Regions from separate parts of the Arthrobacter sp. 754 genome, predicted to be linked through region 3. Evidence: riboswitches for the same ligand, from Rfam matches in the RefSeq annotation. Region 3 holds a riboswitch; each other region holds the start of a gene.
The links. Region 3 has a riboswitch for S-adenosylmethionine ahead of metX (homoserine O-acetyltransferase MetX). Riboswitches for the same ligand answer to the same signal wherever they lie in the genome.
Positions count from the first base shown of each region.

Region 1: it holds a riboswitch for S-adenosylmethionine, as region 3 does, so the genes downstream of both, ABIA70_RS02065 (aminotransferase class V-fold PLP-dependent enzyme) here and metX (homoserine O-acetyltransferase MetX) in region 3, are expected to answer to the same signal.
Region 2: it holds a riboswitch for S-adenosylmethionine, as region 3 does, so the genes downstream of both, ABIA70_RS13010 (cobalamin-independent methionine synthase II family protein) here and metX (homoserine O-acetyltransferase MetX) in region 3, are expected to answer to the same signal.
Region 4: it holds a riboswitch for S-adenosylmethionine, as region 3 does, so the genes downstream of both, ABIA70_RS20070 (DUF1737 domain-containing protein) here and metX (homoserine O-acetyltransferase MetX) in region 3, are expected to answer to the same signal.

Region 1 is NZ_JBEPSC010000001.1:427,431-430,852, reverse strand. Features, by position in the region: gene ABIA70_RS02070 (class I SAM-dependent methyltransferase) at 1-223, opposite strand, end outside; gene ABIA70_RS02065 (aminotransferase class V-fold PLP-dependent enzyme) at 317-1,744, opposite strand; SAM riboswitch class IV at 1,781-1,894, opposite strand; gene hisN (histidinol-phosphatase) at 2,063-2,875, opposite strand; gene rsgA (ribosome small subunit-dependent GTPase A) at 2,930-3,422, opposite strand, start outside.
Region 2 is NZ_JBEPSC010000004.1:196,314-199,735, forward strand. Features, by position in the region: gene ABIA70_RS13005 (adenylosuccinate synthase) at 109-1,398, opposite strand; SAM riboswitch class I at 1,674-1,779, shown strand; gene ABIA70_RS13010 (cobalamin-independent methionine synthase II family protein) at 1,792-3,000, shown strand; gene ABIA70_RS13015 (uracil-DNA glycosylase family protein) at 3,215-3,422, shown strand, end outside.
Region 3 is NZ_JBEPSC010000002.1:701,244-704,665, reverse strand. Features, by position in the region: gene ABIA70_RS08610 (MFS transporter) at 1-205, opposite strand, end outside; gene metX (homoserine O-acetyltransferase MetX) at 386-1,501, opposite strand; SAM riboswitch class IV at 1,514-1,628, opposite strand; gene ABIA70_RS08600 (bifunctional o-acetylhomoserine/o-acetylserine sulfhydrylase) at 1,698-3,050, opposite strand; gene ABIA70_RS08595 (VOC family protein) at 3,257-3,422, shown strand, end outside.
Region 4 is NZ_JBEPSC010000008.1:75,530-78,951, reverse strand. Features, by position in the region: gene opgC (OpgC domain-containing protein) at 1-608, opposite strand, end outside; gene ABIA70_RS20075 (hypothetical protein) at 749-1,243, opposite strand; SAM riboswitch class IV at 1,370-1,485, shown strand; gene ABIA70_RS20070 (DUF1737 domain-containing protein) at 1,499-1,774, shown strand; gene ABIA70_RS20065 (rhodanese-like domain-containing protein) at 1,771-2,181, shown strand; gene ABIA70_RS20060 (O-succinylhomoserine sulfhydrylase) at 2,182-3,390, shown strand; gene ABIA70_RS20055 (glycoside hydrolase family 26 protein) at 3,400-3,422, opposite strand, start outside.

The DNA.
Region 1 (3,422 bases), on a different contig from region 3:
CCACCGCTGAGACCGTGAGGCCGCGTTCCAGCAGGAGGGCGGTGAACTTGCCCGTGCCGGCGCCGACGTCCACGGCGTCCCTGGCCCCGGCCGGGATCAGCCAGTCCGCTGATTCGCCGGGGTAGCCGGGGCGTACCCGCTGGTAGTGTTCCCCGCCAGCCTCGAAGCTCTGGCCGAGCTCCCGGCGGCGGCTGTGGTCAAGCCTGGGGCCACCCCGTGCCACGTGCGGCCTCCTTCAACTGATGCCCATGGGTATCCTTCGAATTTACCGCATGGGACCGCAGCCGCCTGATCGTGGCCTGCTGATCAGGAAAGCTCAGTCATCAAGGCACGGTGCCGCACCGGCGGTGCCGGGTGTGTTCGGCGCCCACTCCGGGTACGTGCGGGTGTCGTTGGCCGGAACCCAGCGACCTGAATCCACCACGTAATCCCAACCGAGGCCCGTGCTTCGGAGCTGCTCAATGCCGGCCAGCAGTCGCTGTGCGTCCTCAAGCCGGGACCCCACTCCAAAGCTCGCCCGCAGCGATCCCGAGGGAAGTCCGAGGCGCTTCAGCAGCGGGTGCGCGCAGAAGCGGCCATCCCGGAGGCCGACGCCGTGCTCGGCCGAAAGATAGGCAGCCACCAGTCCCGCATCGTAGCCGGCAACTGAGAAGTTCACGACGCCGATGGTGCCGGTTTCGGCGTCCGTGTCTGAGAAGATCTGGTGGACAGTGACGCCGTCGATTTTCTGCAGTCCTTCCACCAGGAAAGCCCTGATGGCTGATTCGTGGGCGTGCCAGCGTTCCTGATCCAGTGATGCGAGCACCTGGGTAGCGCGGGCCAGCGTGGCCGCACCCAGGACGTTGGGGGAGCCGCCCTCGTGCCGGGCGGGGCCCGTGGCCCAGCTGACGCCGTCGAGCCGTGCCTCACGGACGGCGCCGCCGCCGGCGAGGTGGGGCTTGCCGGCGTCGAGCCAGTCCGTCCGGCCCACCAGCACACCGGCGCCGAACGGGGCATAGAGCTTGTGGCCGGAGAAGACCACGTAGTCGATACTGTCAGCGGTGATGTTGATCCGGCGGTGCGGAGCGAGCTGGGCGGCGTCCACCACAATCCGGGCCCCGAACTCGTGGGCCAAGGTGGCCAGGGTTCTGATGGGGAGAATTTCGCCGGTGACATTGGATGCGCCCGTGACGGCGAGGAGGCTGACGCTTCCCTGCTCAAATTCGGCACGGAGCGCCGCGATGGTCCCCGCGATCGTGTCGGCGGCGACGACGCTGCGGTGCGGGACACCCTGCCACGGCAGGAGGTTGGCGTGGTGTTCGATGTCGAGGTAAAGCACATCGCCGGTTGGCCGTCCATCCGTCAGCGGAAGGCAGCCGGCCAGCAGGTTCAGCGAGTCCGTGGTGTTCCGGGTGAAGATCACGGAGTCGTCCGGGCGGCCGCCCACAAAGCTACGCACGACGTTCCGGGAGTTCTCGTAGACCGAGGTGCTGATCTGCGAGGCATAGCCGGCGCCGCGGTGGACGCTGGCGTAGAACGGCAGGATCTCGTTCAGGTAGGCGGACACCACGGAGAGGGCCGGTGCCGATGCGCCGTAATCCAGGTTGGCGTAACGGATGTGGCCGCCCTGGATCAGCGGCGCCTGGATTTCAGCGCCGGTGACGGCGGACAGGGGGCGCCCGGCGATGGCGAACGGATCGCCGAAAGCGGAGTTGGGTGTGCGAACAGGGGAAACGGCATGGGGGGAGACAGTGGCAGTTGTCACGGAGACCTCACTTTGAAAGGACGCCCGGTGGCCGGGAATCCGCGCTTGCCGGGTCCGTTCCGGACCGGCCTGGTCGTCACCCGGGGCACCCCACCGCGAATGGAGGGTTGCCGGCCAGCAAACCGGGGTTTAGCGCTGGCACTCGTGACCTGTTAAGAGCGTAGGACATCTCCTCGGCCGGGAAAAAGCCCGGACGAATGTTAAGGGCTTTGTTACGCGCATTTGGGTGGTCCCTGCTTTGTCCGAAGATACGACGGCGGACGCCCCCTTGAGGAGGCGCCCGCCGTCGAATGTTCGGAAAAAGGCTCCTGAACCGGACTAGAGGAGATCGTCCAGATCCGGATTCAACCGCTTGAGGACCTCGGAGTGCAGGATGGAGTTCGTGGCCAGGGCGTTGCCGCCGAACGGCCCGTCCACGCCTTCGAGCGAGGTGAAGCGGCCGCCGGCTTCCACCACAATGGGGACCAGCGCAGCCATGTCGTACAGGTTCAGCTCAGGCTCGCAGGCGATGTCCACGGAACCTTCGGCCACCATGCAGTAGGACCAGAAATCGCCGAACGCGCGCGTGCGCCAGACGTCCTCGGTCAGGCCCAGGAAGTCATCGAGGTTGCCGCGCTGCTTCCAGCCGCCCAGGCTCGAATAGGAGAGTGAGGCATCTGACAGCTTGGAGACGTCCGAGACACGGAGCCGGGTGGCGGCCGCGAGCGACCGGCCCATGTAGGCACCGGCGCCTTTGGCCGCCCACCAGCGCTTCCCCAAGGCGGGTGCACTGACCACTCCCACCACCGGTTCGCCTTCGTCTACGAGGGCGATCAGCGTTGCCCAGACCGGAACGCCCCGGACAAAGTTCTTGGTGCCGTCAATCGGATCAATGATCCAGCGTCGGGACCCGTGACCGGAGCTGCCGAATTCCTCCCCGAGCACGGCGTCGCGGGGACGCGAGCGGGAGAGCTGGCCGCGGATGGCTTCCTCGGCGGCTTTGTCCGCGTCGGTGACCGGCGTCAGATCAGGCTTGGTCTCGATGTGCAGGTCCTGTGCCTTGAAGCGGCTCATGGTCTGGTCATCCACGGAATCGGCCAGCACATGGGCCAGGCGCAGGTCATCGTTGTAGCTCGAAGCGGGTTGGATCATGGTTACAAACTACCGTCTTCCGGCTGCTGAGCCGGGGAGGTGGGCGTCCAGCAGCTAGCTGATGCTGCCCAGTTCCTTGGTTTCCTGGCCTTCCAGCCGCGGATCTGCGCCCAGCAGCCGCCTCAGCGATGCGAGCCGGGCCGGTCCGGTTGGGCCCGCGTTGCCGGCGGCCACCCACGCGTCCACTCCGCAGTTGACGGCGGCGGCGTTGTGCTTGCAGCCGCGTTCGCAGGCATCAGTGCCCGGCTCCAGGTCCGGGAAAGACCGCAGGATCCGGTCCGGGTCCACGTGGGCCAGGCCAAACGAGCGGATGCCAGGGGTGTCGATGATCCAGCTGCCCGCCGGGGCGTCGGTCAGTTTCAGGGCCAGGGCCGACGACGACGTGTGGCGGCCGCGGCCCGTCACCGCATTCACGCCGCCAGTGGCACGTTCCGCTCCCGTGAGCGCGTTGACCATGGTGGACTTGCCAACGCCGGAGTGGCCCAGCATCACCGTTACTTTCCCGTCCAGGTGCGCCCGGAGCTGCTCCACCGCATCGCTGTCCAGC
Region 2 (3,422 bases), on a different contig from region 3:
CCAGGCCTGATCGGCAGAGCTGAGGCCGCCCTGGGACCCGCGACTTAACCAACGACGCCGGCGGGCCACCCTTTCAGGTGACCCGCCGGCGTCGTACGTGTGTGGACTTTAGTCCTTGATGAGGTCGTTGACCACGATGGTCTGGTCGCGGTCCGGACCGACGCCGATCGCGGAGAACCGCGTACCGGAAAGCTTCTCCAGGGCAAGCACGTAGTTCCGCGCGTTCTCCGGAAGGTCCTCCAGGGTGCGGGCGCCGGTGATGTCCTCTTTCCAGCCCTCGAAATACTCGAAGATGGGCACGGCGTGGTGGAATTCGGTCTGCGTCATGGGCATTTCGTCGTGCCGGACGCCGTCGACGTCGTAGGCAACGCACACCGGGATCTGCTCGATCCCGGTCAGGACGTCCAGCTTGGTGACGAAGTAGTCCGTGAAGCCGTTGACGCGGGAAGCGTGGCGGGCCAGGACGGCGTCGTACCAGCCGCAGCGGCGCGGGCGGCCGGTGTTGACGCCGAACTCACCGCCGGTCTTCTGCAGGTACATGCCCATCTCGTCGAACAGTTCCGTGGGGAACGGTCCGGCACCGACGCGGGTGGTGTAGGCCTTGATGATGCCGATCGAGCGGGAGATGCGGGTAGGGCCGATGCCCGAACCCACTGACGCGCCGCCCGCCGTCGGGTTCGAGGACGTGACAAACGGGTACGTCCCGTGGTCCACGTCCAGGAAGGTGGCCTGGCCGCCCTCCATGAGCACCACCTTGCCCTCGTCCAGCGCCTTGTTCAGGACAAAGGTGCTGTCGATGACCAGCGGGCGCAGGCGCTCGGCGAAGGAGAGGAAGTAGCTGACGATCTCCTCCACCTCGATGTCCCGGCGGTTGTAGACCTTGACCAGGAGTTCGTTCTTCTGGCGCAGCGAGCCTTCCACCTTCTGGCGGAGGATGGATTCGTCAAAGACGTCCTGGACGCGGATGCCCAGGCGGGCCACCTTGTCCATGTAGGCCGGGCCGATGCCGCGGCCGGTGGTGCCGATGGCGCGGCTGCCGAGGAAGCGCTCCGTGACCTTGTCCAGCACCTGGTGGTAAGGCGCCACCAGGTGGGCGTTGGCGGAAACACGCAGTTTGGACGTGTCCGCACCCCTGGCCTCCAGGCCATCGATTTCCTCGAACAGGGCCTCGAGGTTCACCACGCAGCCGTTTCCGATGATGGGAACCGCGTTGGGGCTGAGGATGCCGGCCGGAAGGAGCTTGAGCTCATACTTCTCACCGCCTACGACGACGGTATGCCCGGCATTGTTGCCGCCATTGGGCTTAACGACGTAGTCGACACGGCCACCCAAGAGGTCTGTGGCCTTGCCTTTTCCTTCGTCGCCCCACTGGGCTCCTACGATCACGATTGCTGGCATGGGATCCTCCCCCATTCGTTCGGGCCGCACTCCGGGTGCCCCATCCGCTTATTCGCGGGAGGGTCATCAAAGGCCGGCGCCGTTCATGAGAATGCCCCGAAGGCAACAGCCTGGCGGGAACGGTTAGGACGCCCTGCCACGCAAGAGTTCGGGGCTCTTACCACCCAAGTTTAGCCGACGCCGGGGTTTCTCCACTCGTTCGGCCTGGCGGGGTTCACACACGAAACAATCCGGCCCGGACTTGCCCGGGCCCTGCAGATGCCATTAAGTGAGAGTACCCATCCGGAGCGGCCGAGAGACCTGGATCGTTGACGCCGCAGCAACCGCGTTTGAGCAGGACAAACCTGCCGGCGCAGGTGCTACTGCCAGGACCGATGGAAAGGAAAATTCCCCATGTCGCTTAACACTGACCACATCCAGGTTACCCACGCAGGTTCCCTGCCCCGCACGCCGGAGCTGATCGCCGCCAACGCCGCGAAGGAGACCGAAGGCATTACCCCGGAATTCCTCGAACTGCTCGAGTCCTCGGTGGTGGACGTCGTCCAGCGGCAGAAAGACGTGGGGGTGGACATTCCCAACGACGGCGAATACGGGCACACCATGTCCACTTCAGTCGACTACGGCGCCTGGTGGAACTACTCGTTCGCGCGGCTCGGCGGCCTGGAACCCACAGATGTGGACCGGTGGAAGGACGCCACCGTGCACCGCTCGTCGCCGGGGCACATTGTGCTGACCTCGTTCCCGGACCGCCGCGATCGGCTGGCTTTCAACGACGCCTACACCGATCCATCCTCGGGCATCCTGGCGCACCGCAAGAGCGTTTCCCAGCCGAAGATCACCGGGCCCCTGACCTACACCGGCCAGGACCTGGTGAACTCCGATGTCACCAACCTGAAAAAAGGACTTGCCGCCGCAAGCCTCACCCAGGGTTTTGTGGCCTCCCTGTCCCCCGGCTCCTGTGCCCGCGTGGCCAACGAGTACTACAAGTCCGATGAGGAGCTGCTCTACGCCTGCGCTGACGTGATGCGGGAGGAATACAAGGCCATTATCGACGCCGGCCTGACAGTCCAGCTCGACGATCCTTCCCTCGCGGAAAGCTGGGACCAGATCAACCCGGAACCCACCCTGGAGGACTACCTCAAGTTCATCCAGCTGCGGGTCGAGGCCACCAACTGGGCCCTGCGTGACCTGCCCCAGGAACAGATCCGCCTCCACGTCTGCTGGGGTTCCTGGCACGGCCCGCACACCACGGACATCCCGTTCGGGGACATCGTCGGCTCGGTGCTGCAGGTCAACGCCGGTGCGTACTCCTTTGAGGCCGGCAACGTCCGCCACGAGCACGAATGGCGGGTCTGGGAGGAGACCAAGCTGCCCGAGGGCAAGGTCATCATCCCCGGCGTCGTGTCACATGCCACCAACGTGGTGGAGCACCCGGACCTCGTCGCGGACCGGATTGTCCGTTTCGCCGAGCTGGTGGGCAGGGAGCATGTCATCGCCTCCACCGACTGCGGCCTGGGCGGGCGCGTCCACCCGCAGATTGCGTGGGCCAAGCTGGAGGCGTTGGGCGAGGGCGCCCGCCGCGCCACCAAGCGTCTCTGGTAGTTTTTTCGATCCAGCTGCAGGGTCCGTCCTGTGCCTTCCGTCACGGGAAGGCCCGGGACGGGCCCTGCATTTTGCGGGGCTTGCTAAACTGATAGAGACCGACCAGGAATCGGTCCACAACACATTTCAAACCACCCCGGACTTGGCGTGCCCACCACGCGCCCATTTTCCGGATTGGCAGCAGCACCGATCCCCGCAGGAGACATTGCCCTTCATGACAGCCCTGGCACCCGAATCATTCCGCGAACAGCTCCTGAACCGCCGTTACGATCCAAATGTTGCCGCAGTCAACGAGCTGTGCGATTCACTGCAGAGCGTCAAGCCGCACACCCAGGTCCCCTACGTTGACCCGATGCACGACGTCGACGAGTGCCGCATCATCAGCCTTTTCTCCAACATCGGCGAGGCGGACCCGTCCGGCT
Region 3 (3,422 bases):
ACGCGGCGATGATGCCGTCCAGCTCTGTCCCTGAGTTGGGGAAGAACATTTTGCCGAACACCAGGGTGGCTGCCGAGGCATAGAGGAAAAATTCGTACCATTCAACGACGGTGCCGGCCATGGAGGCCGTGACGACTTTTCTCAGGCCTGAAGCCTTGACATCGGGTTCGACTACGCGCCTTCCGGCGGAGTTTTCCATGCTCATTTGAACTCTCCTTCGGCGTCGCCATCGACACCACTGGGACCTGCCTTTGGCGGCCGTGATGACGGGCGCCACGGATCGCCGGGTCCCAAGAGTATGTTCCGCGCAGGACTTAACATCAACCCCGAAAAATGCAGGCCCTATCTGCAAAAATGCACAGGCGCCCTGGGCCTGGCCGGTTCGTCAGCCGGCGAGGTGCCGCCGGAGGGGGTCGCTGAGCTGGCCGATTTCGGTGAGGAAGCCGTCATGGCCGATGGGGGCCTCGATCACGTGCACGTCCACGTCGCCAGGCAGGGCATCCGCCAGTTCACGGGACTGGGACGGGAAATAGAGCCGGTCACTGTCCACTGCGGCGACGAAGAACCTGGCCGTGGCGCGCCCGAGCGCCTCGTGGAGGGATCCCCGCCCGCGGCAGATATCGTGGCTCATCAAAGCGTCTGTGATGGCGATGTAGCTGTTGGCGTCGAACCGCCGGACGAGTTTCCTGCCCTGGTGGTCCAGGTAGCTTTCAACCTGGTAACGGCCGCGCGCCCCCAGTGCCTCGGCCTGCAGCGGCGATTCGGCGATCTGTGCCGAGCGTCCGAACCGGCCATCGAATTCAGCGGCCGAGCGGTACGTGATGTGCGCGATGCGCCGCGCCAGTGCCAGGCCATCCTCGGGGAGCGGGCCACCGTAATAGTCGCCGTCATTGAAGTTGACGTCCTGGCGGATGGCCAGGGTCTGGGCCTGGGCGAACGCGATCTGTTCGGCCGTGCTGGCGGCGCCGACAGAGATGACGGCGCAGCGCTGCACACGCTCAGGGTAGGTCACGGCCCATTCCAGGGCGCGCGCCCCGCCCATGGAGCCGCCCAGTACGGCAAACCAGCTGTGGATGCCCAGGGCATCGGCCAGCCGGGCCTCAGCCGCCGTGGTGTCGCGCAGTGTTACCAACGGGAACCGGGACCCCCACGGCTTCCCGTCGGGAGCTTCGGAGGACGGTCCGGTGGAGCCGTAACATCCGCCGAGGATGTTGATGGAGACCACAAAGAACCGGTCAGTGTCCACCGGCGCGCCGGGTCCGGCGAGCTGTTCCCACCAGCCTTCCTCGTCGCTGTCCCCACGGGTCACATGGGTGCTTCCGGTCAGGGCGTGCTCGATGAGGACGGCGTTCGATCCGTCGGCATTCAACGTGCCCCAGGTTTCGTAGGCCAGGGTGACGTCGGGAAGGTAACCGCCGGCTTCCAGCTGCAGGCCGCCGATGGTGGCATAGCGGACAACCCCGTGTCCTGGGGCGGCGGTTCGGGAAATCGTGATCGTCATGGCAGGACCTTTTCTACGCGCTTGCCCGCCGTCAATTGACCGGCAGGCCAGGTCCTCACCCGGGGCACCCCGCCGCGGAGGAGGGTTGCCGGCCAGCAAGCCGGGGCTGTCGCTGGCACTCATGACCTGCTTCGAGTGTACGAAACAGCCGGCGCTTGGCGCTAAGCCTGTGACAGGTTGTGACTTCAGCGGATGCCTACTGCCGCTCCTCACCTGCCGCCGCGGCTGCTTCCGCCGCGCTTTTGGCCGCACGGAAGCCGGCTTCGAGGTCGGCGAGGATGTCATCGATGTGCTCGATGCCGACGGAGAGGCGGACGAGTCCGGGGGCCACCCCCGCTATGGCCTGCTGTTCGGGCGAGAGCTGGCTGTGCGTGGTGGAGGCCGGGTGGATGACCAGAGAGCGTACGTCGCCGATGTTGGCCACATGGGAGTGGAGCTCCAGGGCGTCCACGAACCGCTTGCCCGCTTCGGCTCCCCCGGCGACGGTGAAGGAAACCACAGCCCCGGTTCCCTTGGGCCCGTACTTCCGGCCGCGCCCGTACCAGGGGCTGGAGGGCAGACCGGCATAGGCGACGGATTCGACGTCGTCCCTTGCCTCGAGCCACTGCGCCACAGTGGTGGCGTTGGCGACGTGCCGCTCCACCCGAAGGCTGAGGGTTTCGATGCCCTGGGCGATCAGGAAGGCGTTGAAGGGGGACACTGCCGAGCCGAGGTCCCGGAGCAGCTGGACGCGGGCCTTCAGGATGTAGGAAAGGTTGGCGCCGAGGGCACCGCCTGCGCCCAGGTCGCGGGCATAGACCATGCCGTTGTAGGTGGGGTCCGGGGTGTTGAACCCGGGGAACCGCTCCGGGTCCTTGCCGAAATCGAAGTTGCCCGAATCCACGATCACGCCGGCAATCGCGGCGCCGTGTCCGCCGAGGTACTTGGTGGCGGAATGCACCACAATGTCCGCACCCCATTCGATGGGCCGGATCAGGTACGGCGTGGACAGGGTGTTGTCCACGATCAGCGGGACTCCGGCGTCATGCGCCACCGCGGAGATGCCCTCAAGGTCCAGGACGTCCTGGCGGGGATTGGACACCACCTCGCCGAAGAACAGCTTGGTGTTCGGCTGGACGGCTTCCCGCCACTGGCCCAGGTTGTCAGGATCGTCGACGAACGTGACGGAGATGCCGAATTTCTTCAGCGTGTGCGCCAGCAGGTTGTACGTGCCGCCGTACAGGCTGGGGCTCGCCACAATATGGTCACCGGCTTCGGCAACGTTCAGGATGGCGAAGGTTTCCGCTGCCTGTCCCGAACTCAGCAGCAGCGCGGCCAGACCGCCTTCCAGGCTGGCGATCCGCTGTTCGACGGCGTCCTGCGTGGGGTTGCCGATCCGGGTATAGATGGGTGCCAGTTCCGCGAGCGCGAAGCGGTTCGCAGCGCTTTCCGCGCTGGGGAAGACGAACGACGTCGTCTGGTAGATGGGCAGCGCCCGCGCACCGGTGGCGGTGTCAGGTTCCTGGCCGGCGTGGATCTGGCGTGTTTCGAAAGACCAACCCTGGGACATTTACGGCTCCTTTGACGTGGTACTGGCGCTCATCACCTTCGGTTCAGTGTAGGAACGGGCTGCGGGCCGGGAACAGCATTGTGACGAACATGGTCACTGCTGCCCGTCGTGGCCGAAGGAGGGGAAATGGTGGCCCAGGAAGGGCCCAAAACCAAGTAAGGGTACCCTTAGCTGAGAGCCTCATCACAAAGTGCCAAGATGAGGGCATGCGCATGGATCACGTCTCTTACGCCTGTGAACAAGATGGCCTCGTTGCCACCACCGAACGTATTTCGTCCGCCCTCGGCGTCGAAGCCGTGAAGGGCGGAGTGCACCCGCGCTTCGGGACCCGGAACATGATTATTCCCCTGGCCGGCCACAAATATCTTGAAG
Region 4 (3,422 bases), on a different contig from region 3:
CCAACGTATGGTTCCCAGACCATGAGCGTGCCGGCGTCGTCCGTTTCCTTGAACTCCGCGGCGACGGCACGGAAGGCAGCACGGTATGCCGCCGGCTGCTGGCCCCAGTCAACCCAGCTGCCGTTCATGTCCGGGGCGAAGCGCACCAGCATCGTGCCCTGGAAGCCGGCCGAAACGTTGGCGACCTCAGCAGCGAACGCCCGGGCCGCCGCCGCGTCGATCTGTTCGAGCGGAACGGTGGGCTTGACGGTGAACATTGCGTGGGAGCCAACGGCTGACGCCTGGTCCAAAAACTGCCGGAGATTGTCGGCCTCTGCGTCGCGGAACGGGATGGAGATGTCGTGGCCGAACACCGCGGGGGTGGCCCCCAGCCGTTCGGCAAAGGACCCGGCCGAGTCCTGGCCCCACTCAAGGACAGCGCCCAGCAGCGGCTTTCCTGCCTCCGGGGCCGGTCCGGGTTGGGCGGCTGCGGCAGCGCCGGCCGGCAGAAGGCTGGACAGGAGGGTGGCCAGCAGGAGCAGGGCCGCAAGAAGTGCTGACGTCAGCGGGCTGCGGAGTCCGGGTGCGGCCGACGGCGGCACGCGCCTGAGTGCGGTGGCTTTCGGCATGCTGGTGTGGACCCTCCCCCGGGACGGCTTTGCAGTGATGGCGGCCGGCGCCACCTGCGGAAACTCTATCGGTCCCCGCAGGCCTGTCCGGGCGTTGCCTTGCGCCCCCGCCTCCGCGTCAGCCGCCAGGAGGACCGGCCTCAGCCGGCCAGGATAACCATTGGCACCAGGCGCTCCACGCAGGAGACCCGGACCAGGCTCTCCAGTCCTGATGCCGCCCTGTTGTTGACCCCGGTGTCGTCACACCAGTCCAAGGCGTAGGGGTAGGCGGTGACCCCGGCGTTCCCGGCGGCCATTCCCGCCGGAACGGTAAACACGAAAGTGAAACCGCCGTCGTCGGTCATCGGAGCAAGTCCCTCCAGCACGTTGATTCCGGCAGCGTCCCGAACCGTCACCTGGACCTTGGCGTCCGCGCCGTAGCGGGCATCGCACGTGGTGTCCTGCGCGCTGACCGTGACCTGGTCTCCCGGCCGCGCTTCCGACGGCGTGACGCTGTAGGCCGGCGGCAGGCAAGGCGGCGGACCCGGAACATCCCGGCAGCCGGCCACGCCCATTAGGATCGAAGCTCCGCACAGGGCCGCGGCCAGCCGCCGTACCCGGGTTCCCCCCGCCCTTTGGTTCCTGCTGTCCGCCATGGCCTGATTGTCCCGCCCGGATGGTGAGGGGGAGAAGCACGCGCAGGTTACGAAAGTCCGGCTTGGTTACGGAACATGACGACGGCGGCGGTGCGGCCGGGCGGGCCGGATGTTACGTTTTTGGGGAGTAATGAGAACCGGCGCCAAGCCCTGACTGGCCGGTCGGCAACCCTCCCTTTCGCGGCGGGGTGCCTCAGGTGAATACTCGGCATATCGACCCATTCGAGCTGCAAGCGTGAAAGAAGGAGTTCCGTCGTGTCCGACGCACCTGCCCCCGAAGAAAGATTGTCCTACCGGCTCATCACGGGGCCGGACGACAAGGCTTTCTGTGAACGGATTTCCACCGCCTTGGCCGAGGGGTACGTCCTGCACGGCAGCCCGGCCGCCACATTCAACGGCAGCAGCGTGATTGTTGCCCAGGCACTCATCCTCCCGACGGCGATCGCGAGCGCGGATGCCGCCGTCGCCACCGCTGTTGAAGACCTTGAATCGGGCGACGACCTCGACTTCGACGGCGAGGGCCACGCATGAGCTACGCCGGAGACCTCACCCCGCTGGAAGCCTGGGCCAAGCTGGAGCAGGGCGCCATCCTGGTGGACGTCCGCACCGAAGGCGAATGGGCCCACATCGGCATCCCGGACACCAAGGCCACTGACAACGACCCCCTGTTTATCCAGTGGACGTTCCCCGGCGGGATCCCCAACCCGGATTTCCTCACCGACCTGACCCAGCAGGCCCCGGAGGACCCAACCACCGAGCTCATTTTCCTCTGCCGCTCCGGCCAGCGGTCCATCGCTGCCGCCATCGCCGCGACACAGGCCGGCTTTACCTCCTTCAATGTCCTGGAGGGTTTCGAAGGCGAGCCCGACCGCTACGGCGAGCGAACCGTCAACGGCTGGAAGAACCGCGGCCTGCCCACCAACCTCGGAAGCAAATAAGTGACCTTCAACAAAGATGCCGCCGGCTGGAGCCCTGACACCCAGGCCGTCCGCGGCGGGCTGGACCGCACCAACTTCCAGGAGACCACCGAGCCGGTGTTCCTGAACTCGGGCTTCGTCTACGAGTCGGCCGCCGCAGCCGAACGCGCCTTCACAGGCGAGGACGAACGCTTCGTCTACTCCCGCTACGGCAACCCCTCCGTTGCCACCTTCCAGGAACGGCTCCGCCTGCTGGAGGGAACCGAGGCGTGCTTCGCGACGGCGTCCGGCATGTCCGCTGTCTTCACAGCCCTGGGTGCGCTGCTGGCAGCCGGGGACCGGGTGGTTGCCGCCCGCTCACTGTTCGGCTCGTGCTTTGTGATCCTGAACGAAATCCTGCCGCGCTGGGGCGTGGAGACGGTGTTCGTGGACGGCCCTGACCTGGACCAGTGGCGCGAAGCCCTGTCCGAGCCCACCACGGCCGTTTTCTTCGAATCGCCATCGAACCCCATGCAGGAAATCGTGGACATTGCCGCGGTCAGCGAGCTGGCGCACGCGGCCGGGGCCACCGTCGTCGTCGACAACGTTTTTGCCACTCCCCTGCTGCAGCGCTGCGGCCAGTTCGGCGCGGATGTCATTGTCTACTCCGGCACCAAGCACATTGACGGCCAAGGCCGGGTGCTGGGCGGTGCCATCCTCGGGACCAGGGAATTCATCGACGGTCCGGTCAAGCAGCTGATGCGCCACACGGGACCCGCGCTGTCCGCGTTCAACGCCTGGGTGCTGACCAAAGGCCTGGAAACCATGGCGCTGCGCGTGAACCACTCGTCCGCGTCCGCGCTGCGGCTCGCCGAATGGCTCGAACAGCAGCCCGCCGTCAGCTGGGTCAAATACCCCCTGCTGAAGTCGCACCCGCAGTACGAGCTGGCCGCCAAGCAGATGAAGGCCGGTGGCACCGTTCTCACACTGGAACTTGCGACGACGGGCGGCCGCTCGGGCAAGGACGCCGCCTTTGCGCTGCTGGACGGGCTGCGGATCATCGATATCTCCAACAACCTGGGCGATGCCAAGTCCCTGATCACCCATCCGGCCACCACCACCCACCGCGCCATGGGCCCCGAAGGCCGGGCCGCCATCGGGCTTAGCGACGGCGTCGTGCGGCTTTCGGTTGGCCTGGAGGACGTGGACGATCTCATCGGCGATCTGGAACAGGCGCTCAAGCAGATCTGATACGCCGCCTTAGCGGCGGGCGGCCAGCGCCG